One region of the Listeria tempestatis genome, then DNA from elsewhere that is predicted to be linked to it. Evidence: a T-box and tRNA genes for the amino acid it is inferred to sense, from the RefSeq annotation. Region 1 holds a T-box; the other holds one or more tRNA genes.
What was found. The T-box of region 1 lies ahead of leuS (leucine--tRNA ligase). A T-box ahead of a tRNA ligase gene usually reads a tRNA of that ligase, here a tRNA-Leu.
Positions count from the first base shown of each region.

Region 2: it encodes a tRNA-Leu, which carries the amino acid that the T-box ahead of leuS (leucine--tRNA ligase) is inferred to sense. The anticodon was not compared.

Region 1 is NZ_CAUYTK010000001.1:35,792-43,537, reverse strand. It holds gene R8923_RS00305 (YwqG family protein) at 1-606, opposite strand, end outside; gene leuS (leucine--tRNA ligase) at 703-3,114, opposite strand; T-box leader at 3,187-3,382, opposite strand; gene R8923_RS00295 (FtsX-like permease family protein) at 3,434-4,627, opposite strand; gene R8923_RS00290 (ATP-binding cassette domain-containing protein) at 4,620-5,216, opposite strand; gene R8923_RS00285 (hypothetical protein) at 5,221-6,114, opposite strand; gene R8923_RS00280 (hypothetical protein) at 6,156-6,671, opposite strand; gene R8923_RS00275 (amino acid permease) at 6,798-7,746, opposite strand, start outside.
Region 2 is NZ_CAUYTK010000004.1:39,124-46,869, reverse strand. It holds gene R8923_RS06860 (endonuclease/exonuclease/phosphatase family protein) at 1-524, opposite strand, end outside; gene R8923_RS06855 (RES family NAD+ phosphorylase) at 865-1,959, opposite strand; gene R8923_RS06850 (sce7725 family protein) at 1,946-2,899, opposite strand; gene R8923_RS06845 (sce7726 family protein) at 2,903-3,760, opposite strand; tRNA gene R8923_RS06840 (tRNA-Leu) at 4,071-4,154, opposite strand; fluoride riboswitch at 4,265-4,325, shown strand; gene R8923_RS06835 (CrcB family protein) at 4,380-4,757, shown strand; gene crcB (fluoride efflux transporter CrcB) at 4,750-5,106, shown strand; gene R8923_RS06825 (hypothetical protein) at 5,193-5,561, shown strand; gene R8923_RS06820 (Lmo2079 family surface lipoprotein) at 5,684-6,787, shown strand; gene tsaE (tRNA (adenosine(37)-N6)-threonylcarbamoyltransferase complex ATPase subunit type 1 TsaE) at 7,077-7,535, shown strand; gene tsaB (tRNA (adenosine(37)-N6)-threonylcarbamoyltransferase complex dimerization subunit type 1 TsaB) at 7,532-7,746, shown strand, end outside.

The sequences.
Region 1 (7,746 bases):
AAGGCTGCCTGCAACTGGAATGTGTTCATAAATAGCGTCCATAATATCATCCGCTTTTTCTAAAAAAGCATCTTCATAAAATTCATAGGCGTTTTTCCCATAAGCTTTAAAAAAATCATAACTATTAGAAATAATGACTCGCGATTCTATTTGACCTGTCATTTTAAATTCATCCGATACAATTTTGTATAACTCTTCCTTTTCAAATACAGTGAAAAGGGCATCTTGTTCCTCTCGCGTATAACTTATTTCATTTAATTCCGCAAAATAAAGAACTCGAAAACCATCCGTATTTTTTTGATTTTTAAAATCAAGCCCGATTAAATCATCATACATATCCACATAAAAAGCGAGCAAGCCTTGTTGAGGAAAGTTTTCTAAAAAGGGCATCTCTTCAAAGTTAATTTGTGCAAGAAGTGATAGCGGCATCCCTTTCTTATTTACTGGATAATTCACTGATTTAGGCAAATATCCTCTTCCTCCTGCTTTGCTTGTTTTTAAATCTAATAGTCCTTCATCTACAAACGATAATTGAATAGCTTTTTTTTCATTTTTTAAAAAATCTTGGATAAATGGCTCTGGAATGATGTTTTTTAACTGTTCCATGTTTTTTCCTCCTAAACGTTTTATCTCCCTTACAAACAGTTCCAAATCCTCTTGTAATCGTCTCATTTCCTAAAAAAGAGGGGTCTCCCCCTCTTTTTAATTTGCGACAATATTGACAAGTTTTCCTGGTACGGCAATTACTTTGCGAATTGTCTTACCTTCTAGTTCTGCTTGGATGCGCTCATTTTGCTTAGCGAATGCTTCTAGTTCTTCTTTTGGCATTGCTTTTGCAACAATTGCTTTCGCTTTCACTTTGCCGTTCACTTGAAGCACAATTTCTACTTCATCTTCAATTAGTTTTGACTCATCAAACGTCGGCCATGCTTCGTATGCAATAGATTCTTGATATCCGAAAATGGACCAAATTTCTTCTCCTACATGCGGCGCAATTGGAGCAAGCAATTTTACGAAGCCTTCTGCATATGCTGTTGGAATAGTGTCTGCTTTATACGCTTCATTCACAAAAATCATTAGCGCTGAAATCCCAGTGTTAAAACGCAGATTTTCGTAATCATTCGTCACACTTTTCACCATTTGATGGTACGCACGTTCAAGTTTGCCATCGTTTTCTTTCGTCACTTTCGCTTGCAAATTGCCTGCGTCAGAAACAAAAAGGCGGTACACCCGGTCAAGGAACTTACGCGCACCTTCAAGCCCGTTTTCACTCCAAGCGATAGAAGCTTCAAGTGGTCCCATGAACATTTCATACAAGCGTAGCGTGTCCGCTCCGTATTTTTCAACGACTTCATCTGGGTTGACAACATTACCGCGAGATTTAGACATTTTCTCGTTATTTTCTCCCAAAATCATTCCTTGGTTAAAAAGTTTTTGGAATGGTTCTTTTGTAGGAACAACCCCAATATCATATAGGAATTTGTGCCAGAAACGTGCGTATAGCAAGTGAAGAACTGCATGCTCCGCTCCGCCAATATACACATCAACAGGTAGCCAAGCTTTCAATTTTTCTGGATCTGCAATTTTATCCGCATTTTTCGGGTCGATGTAGCGCAAGAAATACCAGCTAGAACCAGCCCATTGTGGCATCGTATTCGTTTCGCGACGACCTTTTCGACCATTTTCATCCACCACATTTACCCAATCGGTCAAATTCGCAAGTGGTGATTCGCCTGTACCAGATGGCTTAATTTCCGTTGCTTTAGGCAAAAGAAGTGGCAACTCATTTTCAGGAACGAGTGTTGTTTCCCCGTCCTCCCAGTGGATAACGGGAATTGGTTCGCCCCAGTAACGTTGGCGACTAAAAAGCCAATCACGCAAACGGTATGTTGTTTTTCGTGTACCCGAGCCATTCGCTTCTAGCCAATCACAAACTTTTTGAATAGCATCTGCTTGGTTCAAACCGTTCAAGAAGTCAGAATTTACATGTTCTCCGTCGCCACTATAAGCTGCTTTAGAAACATCTCCACCCTTCACAACTTCCACAATTTCAAGATTAAATTGTTGCGCAAATTCGTGGTCCCGTTCATCGTGCCCTGGAACTGCCATCACAGCGCCTGTACCGTATTGAATGAGTACATAATCAGCAACCCAAATCGGCATTTTAGAGCCATTAACTGGGTTTATCGCATAGGCTCCCGTAAAGACACCTGTTTTTTCTTTGGCTAAATCAGTACGTTCTAGTTCGCTTTTTAGTTCCACTTTTTTGCGATACGAAATGACGGCCTCTTTTTGTTCTGGTGTCGTAATAACATCCACCAAGTCATGCTCTGGTGCCAATACAGCATACGTTGAACCAAAAAGTGTGTCTGGACGTGTCGTGAAAACAGCAAACGATTGATTCGCGCCATCAATTGCAAAATTGACTTCTGCCCCAGTTGATTTACCAATCCAATTGCGCTGCATATCCTTAATATTTTCAGGCCAATCGACAAGCTCCAAATCATCTAGCAAACGATCCGCATACGCCGTAATTTTAAGCATCCACTGGCGCATTGGTTTCCGAAAAACAGGATGCCCACCGCGTTCACTTTTCCCGTCAATAACTTCCTCATTAGCAAGCACCGTTCCAAGCGCTGGACACCAATTCACTGCGACTTCTGCTTCATAGGCCAATCCTTTTTCATACAATTTTTCAAAAATCCATTGTGTCCATTTATAATAACCTGGATCTGTCGTATTAATTTCGCGCTCCCAGTCATAGGAGAATCCAAGCGATTTAATTTGACGTGTAAAGTTTTCAATATTGTGAGCCGTAAATTCAGCTGGATCGTTCCCTGTATCAATCGCATACTGTTCAGCTGGCAAACCAAATGCATCCCAGCCCATCGGATGAAGCACATTATACCCTTGTGCACGTTTCATACGCGACAAAATATCTGTTGCCGTGTAACCTTCTGGATGCCCAACATGTAGCCCAGCACCAGACGGGTATGGAAACATATCTAGCGCATAAAAATTTTCCTTATCAGCATCACTCGTCGTGCGGAATGTTTTCTTCTCATCCCAATATTTTTGCCATTTTGGTTCAACTACTTTATGATTAAAACTCATTTTTACTCCCTCTCTCTACCTATTTTTTGAGATGCACAAAATAAAAAGTCCTCCGCCCCAATAGCATAATTGCTATGGGACGAAAGACTGTTTCTTCCGCGGTACCACCCAAATTAGTGACATTCACTCAACTTTTATCATCCTTAACGCGGATAACGTGCGAATTTTTGTAAAGGCAAGTTCACCCGTCCCTTTGTTCAGCTCGCACCAACCGCTGACTCTCTAAGCAAAAGAAAATCGGACTACTACTCCTTTTATCGCATCTCATTTTGAAGTTAGCTTTATTGTAGCCGATTTTCACACTTTTGGCAAGGCGGTTCTAATCAAATTCTCTACCTTGTTTCAGCAAATCTAAGAAGTCCGTATTAGCTAACCGATTAATCTTACCTAAATAAATAATGAGAATAATTACTCCATAAATAAACACATCCATTATTATTATACTCATCGCAATATAAATCGGCACTTCAAAAAATGGTAACAAGGATATTAGCATAAAAATCACTGAACTTATAGCTACACCAATTCCATAATTCCGACTAATAATGTTTAAATAGATATGCGAAATATCGTTATTTTGATAACCCAGTAGTTTCAAAATAGCGATTTCTTTTTTGTTTGCATTCAAAAAATTAAAAGTTAGGAAAGCTATACTCGTTATCGAAGCTAGCAAAATGATAGATCCTATAATAAATAATAGCAATTCCCCCATCCTTAGATTAGCTGTAAAGTTAGAAAAATTACTAAACGTATAGCTTGTATCATAACCTAAATTTTTCAAAGCTAGCCCCATTTGGTCTACATCCGTTGTGTTACTCACATAGACGATAATTTTTTCCAAATTTTGCTCTTTATTATATGCTAAATCATTCTCACTTTTAGCATAAATCACTTTTAATATCTGATCAAATTCATCTAAGTTAACATAGGCACGATGAAAGGGAGTAGAATTAATGAATAAAGGATTGTCGGATTTAGCTCCTTGAATGGCTGCATATTTAAGCACTTCATAATCATTAGAACTTATACCACCATTCTTTTCTTCAATAATTGGAACTTGGAGCTCAAGAGATGAATTTCTTGATTTCAAAACAGCCATAGTTCCATTTTTTAAATCTATTTTGTCCCCGATTAAAAAATCTAGTTCTTTATCTATACCTGTTATAAAAACAGGTCGTTCATCGCCAGATAACTCCATTCCTATTTTCAAACCGTATACCGGATATGCAATCCCTTTTTTATTTATTCTCTTCTCTTTAAAATGTTCATTTATTATCTCCACATCTTCTCTTACAATCTCTTCAGTGACATTTTTTTGAGTTTTACTCAAGATTTCAATAACTTTGACATTGTTATTTTTTAAATAATCTTGATTAATTTGAAAATATTGATTGGCTAAGTATAGTAATATGCAACTTACAATCAAGAGAGAGAAAATAAATATAATTTGTGATAATTTTAATGATTGGTAGGTTTTTTTTCTAAATAAACGCGCGACTAGTTTTCTATTCATTCACATGACCGTCCTTCATGATGATTACTTTATCTGCGAAGTTTTTAATTTCATTATCATGACTCGCAATAATAACTAATTTCTTTTGAGATAAATGTTTAAGATATTTCATAATTACCCTCTTGTTATGCGCATCGAGCTCAGACGTTGGTTCATCTAAAAGTAGTAAATTCGCCTCCCCTAGCATCGCACGAACAAAAGCAACTCTCTGTTTTTCTCCTCCTGAGAGAATCGAGACTTGTTCTTTCAATAATTCTTCAATACCTAAAAGTTTACACAAGCCCAATAGTTCATGCTCATAATTTTTCTTATCTATAGTTGTCGCCTGGAGCTTAATAATTAGATTTTCTTCCACAGACAGATTATAGAAAAGCATGTCTGTTTGCATCATGTATGTGACTGTGTGATTACTTATTGTCACATTACCCGAATCAGGTTTTTCTAACGATGCTAACAAGTTCAAAATGGTTGTTTTACCACTACCACTTTTGCCATATAAAATAAATAGACCATGATTAGGCAACTCAAATGACACATTCTCTAAACCAGAAGATCGAAAATTTTTTTTGACATTCTCAAATTTTATCATTTGTTTATCTCCCACCTAATTCATAGACATTATCTACTGTAAAAAAACTTACTTTATTATTTTCTTCTTGATAACCTAAATAATCGCTATGCCCCAACAGAATCGTATTTGTAGACATGTCTTCCACAATGAATTTTCCATCTATCATTACTTGCAAGATATATTTATCCGAAATAACCTTCGCTAGTACCGTCTCTTTATTTAATTTTTTTATTTGCCTTATACCACTATATAAATAATTTTGTTTGCTATAAACAACTTCTTCTTTATTAGTACTGAGCGCACTTTCATTTACATCAGAAGCAATTAAGTCAAATTTAGATAACGATTTATTCGTTTTATAAAGATTCGCCACATCATTTTCATGTAGTAACGTATAGATATCTCCTTGGTTCGTTGATATTCCCGAAAAAACTTTTTTAGCCTTATCACTCAGTGCTAAATTCAATTTTTTTATTTTCCCAGAGCTATTAATTTCTACTACATCTACGAGTTCATTTGTATTACCAGAATAACTAACAATCATAAACAAGTACTCATCAAAAATGTTTGCTAAAGGAAAAATAGCTTCCTTATCATCATTTAAACGATATACATTACTGTAAGAATCGCCTGTTTTCTTTAATATTTCAAATTTATTTGATATCGAATTTCCTGAAGTAATGTACTTGGCAGTTTTAAAAAACATATATTGAAACTGATTATCGCGTGTATCCCAAGGTTCTAAAGCTAATTTTTTGCTCCTATCAAATTTAATTAGCTTGGCTCCGTCGTACACAAGCGTGACATTTTCATCCCCTGCAGTACTATTATTTTTCTTATCGTCTAAGTTTTCAGAACATCCAGACATTATTAGTACTATAAGTAGCGATATTAAAAAGCTTATTTTCTTTTTCATTTTTTGCTCCAATGTTGTTATTTTTTGTAGGGCTAATTCATTTAAATAGAAGCAGTTATTTCATACGGCTTTTTATCACCAGACAATCTGACACGAGCCGTATTCATCACAAAAACAGTATTATTTCTATAGTCTCGATACGGTGCGAAAGTAGCATTAGATCTCCAGCTAGATGTTTTAGCACCATTTGTATTTATCCAGTACGCTGTTTTTGAAACAGTTTGCCAGCTACTACTAGCTCCAGCACTGGCTCCTCCAGAGGAAGTACCAATATTCAAACTTGCACTTTTCCGAAGTGAGGCTCCCGTCCTAAAAGTCGTTTTAATTTCAGTCACCTTTTTCGAACCACTATAAACAGCAGAAACTTGATAACTATATTTTCCAGTGTTACCTGAAGTGCTTGGATAATTACTGCGCCAAACATTAGAAGTTATTTTCCCTTTTTTCCCTGGTATTGAATAAGAAGTTGCATCAGTAGCAGCTTTTGTTGTGGTTGGGGCCACTAATGCTGAAAAAAATATTGCAAAAATAATCATTGTTGTCATTTTGTTTTTCATTCTTGTACCCCTTTTCATTGTTTAAGCCTTTAGCCCTGCATTTTCATTTTACTGCAAAAAACTAAATTGGGCAACTTGTGTACGATTTTACACAAAAAAGCTATTAAACGTCTGACAGTGTCTATTTTATTTCACTGTTTTCTTCATTAGTGGATAAAGTATAAAGCCAAGCAGGAACAAGCCCAGACTAAGGCCGAATACGACTAGATTTTCCGTGCCGCTTTTAATAATCCATGCGCTATAAATTAAAGCAAGCAGTGCGACGATACCATCTGTGACACGTTTTGTGCGCGCTGAATGCTCATAGCTAGAACCAGTTAGTACGAGTTTCAATTGGAAAATTGGTGAAATGAAATATTGTACAAGAAAAGCAAGTGTCGAAACTTTTACGACAAAATCATATGCGACAGCAATGCTCCCAGATAGCGTTGATAAAATAAATAACTGTGAGGCCAAACAAGTTAGAACGAGCGCTCGAACTGGCGTGCCATTTTTATTTGCTTTTTTTAAATAAGGTAAGAATAGACCGTTTTTGGCTGCTTGGTGAGGCGCTTCTGAACTAAGCATAATCCAGCCAATTGTTGAGCCGAAAAGGCAAATGAGCACTAAAATTGCCATCACAGCGGATCCACCGCTTCCGATAACTGAATTAAGCGCATCAGCAAGTGGACTCGCGCTACCGAGTAGTTCTTCTTTTGGAATGAGTCCGAGAGTTAAAACGGAGATGGAGATGTACAACAAGACGGAAATTACCAGACCAGAAATGGTTGCTGCTTGAATAGTGCGTCCTGATTTGGCACGTCCAGCAAACATCATTGCTGATTCGATGCCAATAAATGCCCAAAGCGTCACAATTGCGGCTTTGTTTACTTGCGATAGAAGCCCATTTGCAAGTCCATTCGCATCATAAACGGGGTGATAAAACGCGCCCATTTTGGCGGACTGAAAAGCGAAGACGGCCACGATAATAAATAGAAAGAAGCCAATGACTTTCGCAGTGGTGGCGATTAAATTGATTTTTCCTGCTGCGCTTACGCCGCGTGAAATGGTGAGCGCCACGCCCCAAAGTAAGACG
Region 2 (7,746 bases), on a different contig from region 1:
ATGTCAAACGCCTCAGATTCACGGGTAGAATTAAAATCGCCCAGCAAAACAAGCGGAGCATCTTGCGGCAGTCGCTCTTTAAGCAGTTTTGCGGAATATGTACGCGCTTCAATTGAAATGTGATCAAAATGTGTGTTAAAAACATAAAAGCTACCACCCGTTTGCGTATCCAACAATTTTACCCAAATGCAAGTGCGTTTAAAAGCGGCATCTTTGTAAGCGGACGGGATTTGTTCGGTTTGAGAGAGCCAAAAATGGCCCGTATCGAGCAAATCAAACCGTGCTTTCAGGTAGAAAATACTGATGGCCTCGCCCGTCTGCCCACCGTCGCGAAACAAACTATAATGCTCATAAAGTGACTCCTTATTTAAATCCCATAACTGGTTTGGCACAAGTTCCTGAGCTCCGAAAACATCAAACGCCTCTTCGCGAATAATTTGTTTAATAAGTGGCAATCTGACGGACCAAGCAATATCACCTGTTTTTTCAATATCACAACAAATATTAAAACTGGCTACCTTCATATAACTCGCCTCCATAAATTGGTTTCGCTTTCATTGTATCGTTTTTTGAGAAAATAAAAAGTGTTTTGCTTGGCAAAAGCTGAAATTTGTAAAAATAAGTAAGTTTTATTAAAAAAAACGAGTTTCAGAAACCTAATCCTAAAACCCGTTCTCTACATATAATGCGGCCGAGAGGACTTGAACCTCCACGAGCTAATGCCCACAAGACCTCAACATACACTTTATTTTAGCTTAATGAGAATGCAATCATGAGCCTCGACATACTTAATACCTTTCTAATGTTGATTTTCTTTAAAAAAAATCGTAATTCTTGTAGATTACGACTGTAATAGTCTTTCGACTAGTCATTTCTAGATGAGCTGTAATGAATATTATTAATAATATGCTCCTCAACATAAATGCCTTCAAATAAATTTTGGTCAAAAATTGCTAGATTAAATCCATCAGTATGCATTGTACTTTTATACCTGATACCATGAAATTTACTTTCTCCTACATCATTAGTTTGTGACTTAATAAAATCACTGACATATTGTGTAGGGATATACTCAAGTGTATCGTCATTTTTTCTAAGTGGTTTAGCAATTTCTTCTCCTATTTTTTTTAAATGTTGCTTATTTACAGCAAGTTCTGTATAATCTTTGATTCTTTCAGAAAAGGGACTCAACTTATTAATAGCAGTAAAATCAACAACATGGATATCCTCCTTAAGTTTAAATTTTGCTACAGCTACTATATCTCTCGCACCAGCCCTAGTTTCATGTATTGCTGTTGTCTCGTTATTAGACAGATATAGAGCAGATATTCCCTTAGTATTAGCTCTACCATCCGTTGCTAGCTCCTCAGGTGGAGCCCCCATCTTATCTATATCAAAAGACTCATCTTTAACTATTCTTGCTCTAAAAAAATGCTCTTCTTTTTTTATGGTCAATCTGGCAATATCGCAAAATTTACCCAGTATATCTTTGTTGATATGCTCTGTATGAAATCTATTTTTAGATTTTATATCGGCTGTAAACTCATCCCAAGAAACTCCTTTAAGAATAGAATGCTCTCTAAGGTATGCCCCGTCTGAAAATTCTTCAATACCAATAGGATTACAAAATACCTCTGGGTCAAATGCGTAGTCTTCAGAGCAAATTTCCTTAATTAGCCTATATGCTGATTCTTTGTCTATGGAGAAAATATCCCAAGTATCAACTAACTCATCTTTCAACATATTATTCTTTTCTTCTGGATAGTTCTTAAGCCTTGACACAGGTGTGTATATATTCAACAAATCACTGAACAATCCTACAATTTCTTGATGCCTAGAATCTGTATCGTAAATAAAAACTTTTTTTCTTCTACACGTTTCACATTGCCCTTGTATTCCAAAGCTCTTAATAATACTTTTTATTTCATAGTCTCGGAAGCACATCTCACAACATATCACTGTTCTCACCTCGATGCTGAAGTAAATATTGATTCATTAATTCTAGATGATGCATCACAGACACCTTCTTAACTGTACCTAAACCCGGATATTTTTTATCTTCATAATATTTTCTGAATTGTTTAAGCCCATAAGTGTCGATGTCCACATTATCAGACCATTCAATTAACTTCCGCAATGCTTCTGAAAACTTCCCAGCGGGATCAGTTATATCGTCGTTAGAATCAGATACAAAGTGCTTTACTCTGAGATTATTTTCCTTATCAAAATAAACAATATGGATAACAACCGCATATGGGGCAAATCCTTTTTCCTTAAAATCTGATCCTATGACAGAATAATCTGAGAACCCTTTATACCCCTCATCGCTAAAAAATTTATGATCCGATGAAAAGAACTCATCATCTATACCACAATAATCGGAATTCCTATCTTTTTTCTCAAATTTGTCTGCAAAAAGAATTTTATTAGTGTTTACCCCTCTTCTGAAAGCGCTGTCATCAGGGATAAGACTAAAAATAGGCTTAGTTTCAATAAGTATTGTATTGAATGTAGCTAAATGATTTACTTCTTTACTATTGAAAATGGTTATCAACTGTTTTTTTGAAACTTCTAACATTCTAATTTCATGAAGACTATTTTTGTTCATTATATGCGCATTTATAATTGAGCTATTACTCATTAACTTATTAAGATGCTCCAGATTCTTTGTACTTAGCTTATCTCGTTCTTCTTCAAAATTCCCAACCATAGGATTCGTAATGAAACCAATATTCATATCCTGTTCATTAAAACATTCTAGTGTTTTTAGTAGTGTTGATGTGGGTTTTAAAGGCTCAATAATTGGGATAATTACTTCTTTACTTATTAGATTATTTTCAACTAGCTCCCGTAATGCTAATAGTTCAAATTGCTTACCTCGTAAATATGGAAAATACATTTTCTATTCCTCCCAGTTATGTTTTAAAAAGCTATCTAACTTAGTATAATCCTCTTTAGTATATTTAGAGAAATAGGCTAAGGATTTCAACTCATATGGAACAATATCATCATAGGCATCTATTTGAACACGCGCCCTTTTCTTTAATATGACTAACATCGCCTCATACGAGTGATTTATTGGAATTTGCTTGAAATACTTAAAACATTCTTTGTAGTAGCTAAATTGATTGGTTTCAGGCAGCTCACCGTAGTAATCCATTATTATTTCTTCGTATTCTACTCTTCTTAACACTTTAAACATTGTTATAAAGTCTAATTTACCTCTATCCTGAACTGGTTCTTTTCTTAAGCTAATAGTATTTCTACGTGTTAAAATACTAATTCCCACATTAGTATCTTTTAAAAGGTCCATAACTTTAGCATAATTGTTCTCCGAAGTAACTACTGACACATGATCAAAAGCTTTATAGTAATCTGCCAATTGTGAAAATAGTCTATCGAATGTATCCAGCTCCGTTTTGATTTCATAAACTATAGCTTTCCCGTTTATCAAAACAAAATCTGCCTTTGACCTATTAATTGGTACCTCTGATAACGCTGTTGTGGTGTTTAAACTATGTCTACCTAGAAGTAATTTATTCAACAAAGTATTTTTATAAAAATACTCATTTCTATACTCTTTATTCATATAGTTATAGACTTCACTTATAATATCTTTATTCGATATTTCAGTTCTTAACTCTAAGTTAACATATTTCTCCACACAATTATTATAAATTGATGTAGATTTATTATCTAGCAAATTTGAGAATATTCTTTGAGTAAAAAACCTATTTAAGATTATGTTGTTTTCAGTCATTTTACTCACCTTTTCTTCATTAATAATTTCTTCTGCTTTCTTTCAATTATACCATATCTAACATAATTCACCTAGACTATTACTACTTTTTTCATAAATTCCTCTAAAACAAAATCATCGTCAAGCACAGTCATTTGATAAACGATTGACTTCTCTCCTGTACTTAATCGAGACTTTTTTATGGAAAATGACCTTCTCACTATGTCAGAGACTCATTTAACCTGTAAAAAAAGCTTGTGGTCATAGCGTAATGGCATACGCGCAGGACTCACAAACTTCTTGATATTAGAGTATTCTCAATCTAATATAATGCGGCCGAGAGGACTTGAACCTCCACGAGCTAATGCCCACTAGGCCCTCAACCTAGCGCGTCTGCCGATTCCGCCACGACCGCGTAATTTGTACCAACAAAAAGTATTATAGTATTTTTTTAGAGGTTTTGTCAACGATTATAAGTGATTTTGCATAAATATTTTTCTTGCAAAAAAAGCGCTAAAAGCATATAGTAAAAGAGGCGATGGAGTTCGCTATTATTGCGTTTTGCGCTGATGACTCCTGTTGAAAGAGACATAGTTTGCTATGTTTTTTTCAACAGGAGTTTTTGATTGGAGGAGTAAATATGTATTTTTTATATGTCGGCATCTTTAGCGCGCTAGGTGGCATGACGCGTTATGGGATTAGCTTACTTATGGGGGGGAATACCTTTCCCGCTGCGACCCTCACGGTGAATTTAATAGGGTGTTTTTTGCTTGCAGTTGTGACGCAGGCGGTTGCGGCAAATCCGAAAGTGCGGCCGGAGTTCATTGCGGGGCTCGGAACTGGTTTTATCGGGGCATTTACAACATTTTCAAGCTTTAGCGTGGAAAATATCCAGTTAATTCAGGCAGGACACATTGGAATAGCAGGACTTTACATCGGAATCAGCTTGATGGGTGGCCTTGCCTTCGCAAAACTCGGTTACTTCTTTTCTGCAAAGTGGGTGAATCGTCATGCTTAACTTTTTGCTTGTCGGCATTGGCGCGGCTTTTGGTGGGATGACGCGTTACGGAATCTCGGTTTGGATGAAAAATAAGTGGAAGACCGATTTTCCGTGGGCAACCTTCCTCATCAATCTTTCGGGTTCTTTTCTTCTAGGCCTGCTTGTTTCGAGTCAGCTTTCTGATTTGTGGCAGCTCCTTATTGGGACTGGATTTATGGGTGGCTATACAACATTTTCGACTTTTAAAGTGGAAAGCACGGAACTGTATTTACAAAAAAGAACGGGAATTTTGTCGGTATATATGATTTTATCGTATGGTTTAGGCATTTCGTTTGCCGGTTTAGGTTTTTTTATAGGGAGTTTATAAGAATTGTTTAAGAAATACGCTTAAGCTTGTTTAAAAGACTGTAGGCATGCTATGCTAAGGTCAACAAACGTGCGAAAGGATAGACAATGAAAAAAATTATTTCGATTTTAATAATGAGCCTCTTTCTACTTGCGGCATGTTCAAATGATGAGGCTGTTAATTATTTAGTAATAGATGGAAGTATAACGGATGCAAGTGAAATCACGAGTAGAAATCAAGTGACAGCTTCTGGAATATTAACTTGGCAAGGTGCTGCGGAAAGTGATGCATCAAATGTTGTTTTTACCTTCGATAACTCAACTTCGATTGTAAATGAGTCTGGTAAGGCAATCGAATCAACAGATTTCCAAAAAGGCACGAAGTTTCAAGCTATCTTTCCAGAAGGTGTAAAATTAGTTGCCCCGTCTCCAGGAACAGTATCTGCAGCCGCAACGAAAATAATTGTAAAAGACTAGGTATATCACATAAAATCTAGTGGCTAATAAATAGCCGCTAGTTTTTTTGTATTTGATTGTATTCATTGCGAAATTATGATAAATTGAAGTAGTTACATAGTACAAGCACAGGAGGATTTTTTATGAAAAAAGGGTTAGTTTTATCAGTTTTGTTAGTCTTAATGTTAGTACTTGCAGCTTGTGGGAAAACGCCGCAAGAGAAATTTGCTGACACGTATTCAAATGCACTCGATGTTCCAGATCAATACACTCAAAAAATGTCGTTTAAAATTGATAATCTCGAATCAGACGATATTTATGGTAGTGATGCGGCTACAATAGCCATGCTTAAGAAAATGCAGCTTGATGCAACAGCGTCTATTGATAAAAAAGCGGAGAAATCTTATGTGGAATTCAACCTCATCTCAAACGGCGCCCTTAATTTTAATTTTGAAGTGGACGTTTTGATGAACAATAAAACAGGTGAGTCGTATATTCCACTCGATACAATTGTTAATCCAAATGAAAATTTAAAGGCGCTTCTTGATCAACAAACTGGCGGAATTTTTTCTAAAATTAATCAAGCATATCCGGATTTGAAAGATAAATATATTAGTACATCAGAACTTTCAAAATCATTAGGCGAGACAGGTGATGAAAAAACTAAACCATCTGAATCGGTCGCGAAAGCAACGGAAGATTTACAAAAGAAGATGAATGAAACCGTTACAGATTACTTAAAAGGTATGGATGAAAGTCGCTTTACAGAAGATGATGATGGTAATCTGACAACAACTTTAACTAAAAAAGATTTTGTTAACTTACTGAAAGACTTTAATAAAATGCTTGGCGAAGATAGTGTGAAGAAAGATATTCAAACAATTGCTGAATCACAAGGTAGTGTAACGGACTTTGACAAGGAGTATAAAGAATTCCGTGCGGATTTAACAGATGCAATTAAAGAAATGCAAGAAAACAAAACAATGAAGGCAAGCGTAAAAATATCATTGAAACCAGATGAAAATGATAAATTTAAATCGATGACAATGAAAATTGCAGTAGAAGATACAAAAAGCAATACAAAACTAGGCGGAACGTTTAAAGTCGAAAATGTTGCTTTCAAAAAAATCCCCGCCTTCCCGAAAGATGATGAAATTGTCAGCACTGAAGAAATTCAAACCATCATTCAAACTGTTATGATGCAAAGTGTATATGGCGATACAGACTTAACAGATTCTAATTTTTAAAAGGGACAGTGAACTAAGAACAGCCACGAGGCTGTTCTTCAGACTGCTGACAAACGGCAATCTTCGTCGTTAAACCCTCCGTTCCGATGCTCTCGTACTCAAAGTACGCTCCACTTCGGTACTCGGTTTTGCCTAGAATCTCACCATTTGTCAGCAATCTGATTTTGCGCGGGACATTTTGTTTTGTGTAAACTTTAAGTTTTTCTTCAAGCTGAGAACAGCCACGAGGCTGTTCTTTTTTTTGTTCTATGGTATGATAGGAACAGAAAATGATAGACAGGTGAAGAAAATGAAAGTCGAAAAACATATAAAAAATGCAGAAGAAACAATCACACTGGCAAAAAAGATAGGTCAAAAAGTGGATACTTCGTTCGTTATTTTGCTTGAAGGCGATTTAGGAGCGGGAAAGACCACCTTTACAAAAGGGCTTGCTGAAGGATTAGGAATCAAACAGCTCGTGAAAAGTCCCACCTTTACAATTATTCGTGAATATACGAGCGGACGCTTACCGCTTTATCATATGGATGTTTACCGTTTAGAAGAGGCATCTTCTGATGAGCTTGGCTTTGATGAATATTTTTTAGGCGATGGTGTATGTGTCGTCGAATGGGCACACTTTATTAGCGAAAGCTTACCAAGCGAGTATTTGAAAATCACCATTTCACGGATTTCAGATGATGAGCGGAACTTGGAATTTGAAGCAATAGGTGCGTGTTATGAGGCTTTCTTGACGGAGGTATTGGAATGATATTAGGCATTGATACGGCGACTGACACAATGAGTATTGCACTTTTTAATGAGGGGCAAATCACCGGAGAGCTGACGACAAATTTGAAAAAAAATCATAGCGTGAGACTGCTTCCAGCCATTCAAGAACTCATGCGAGAATGTGGCGTAGCGGTAAGCGATTTAACAAAAATTGCCGTTTCTAAAGGTCCTGGCTCTTATACTGGACTTCG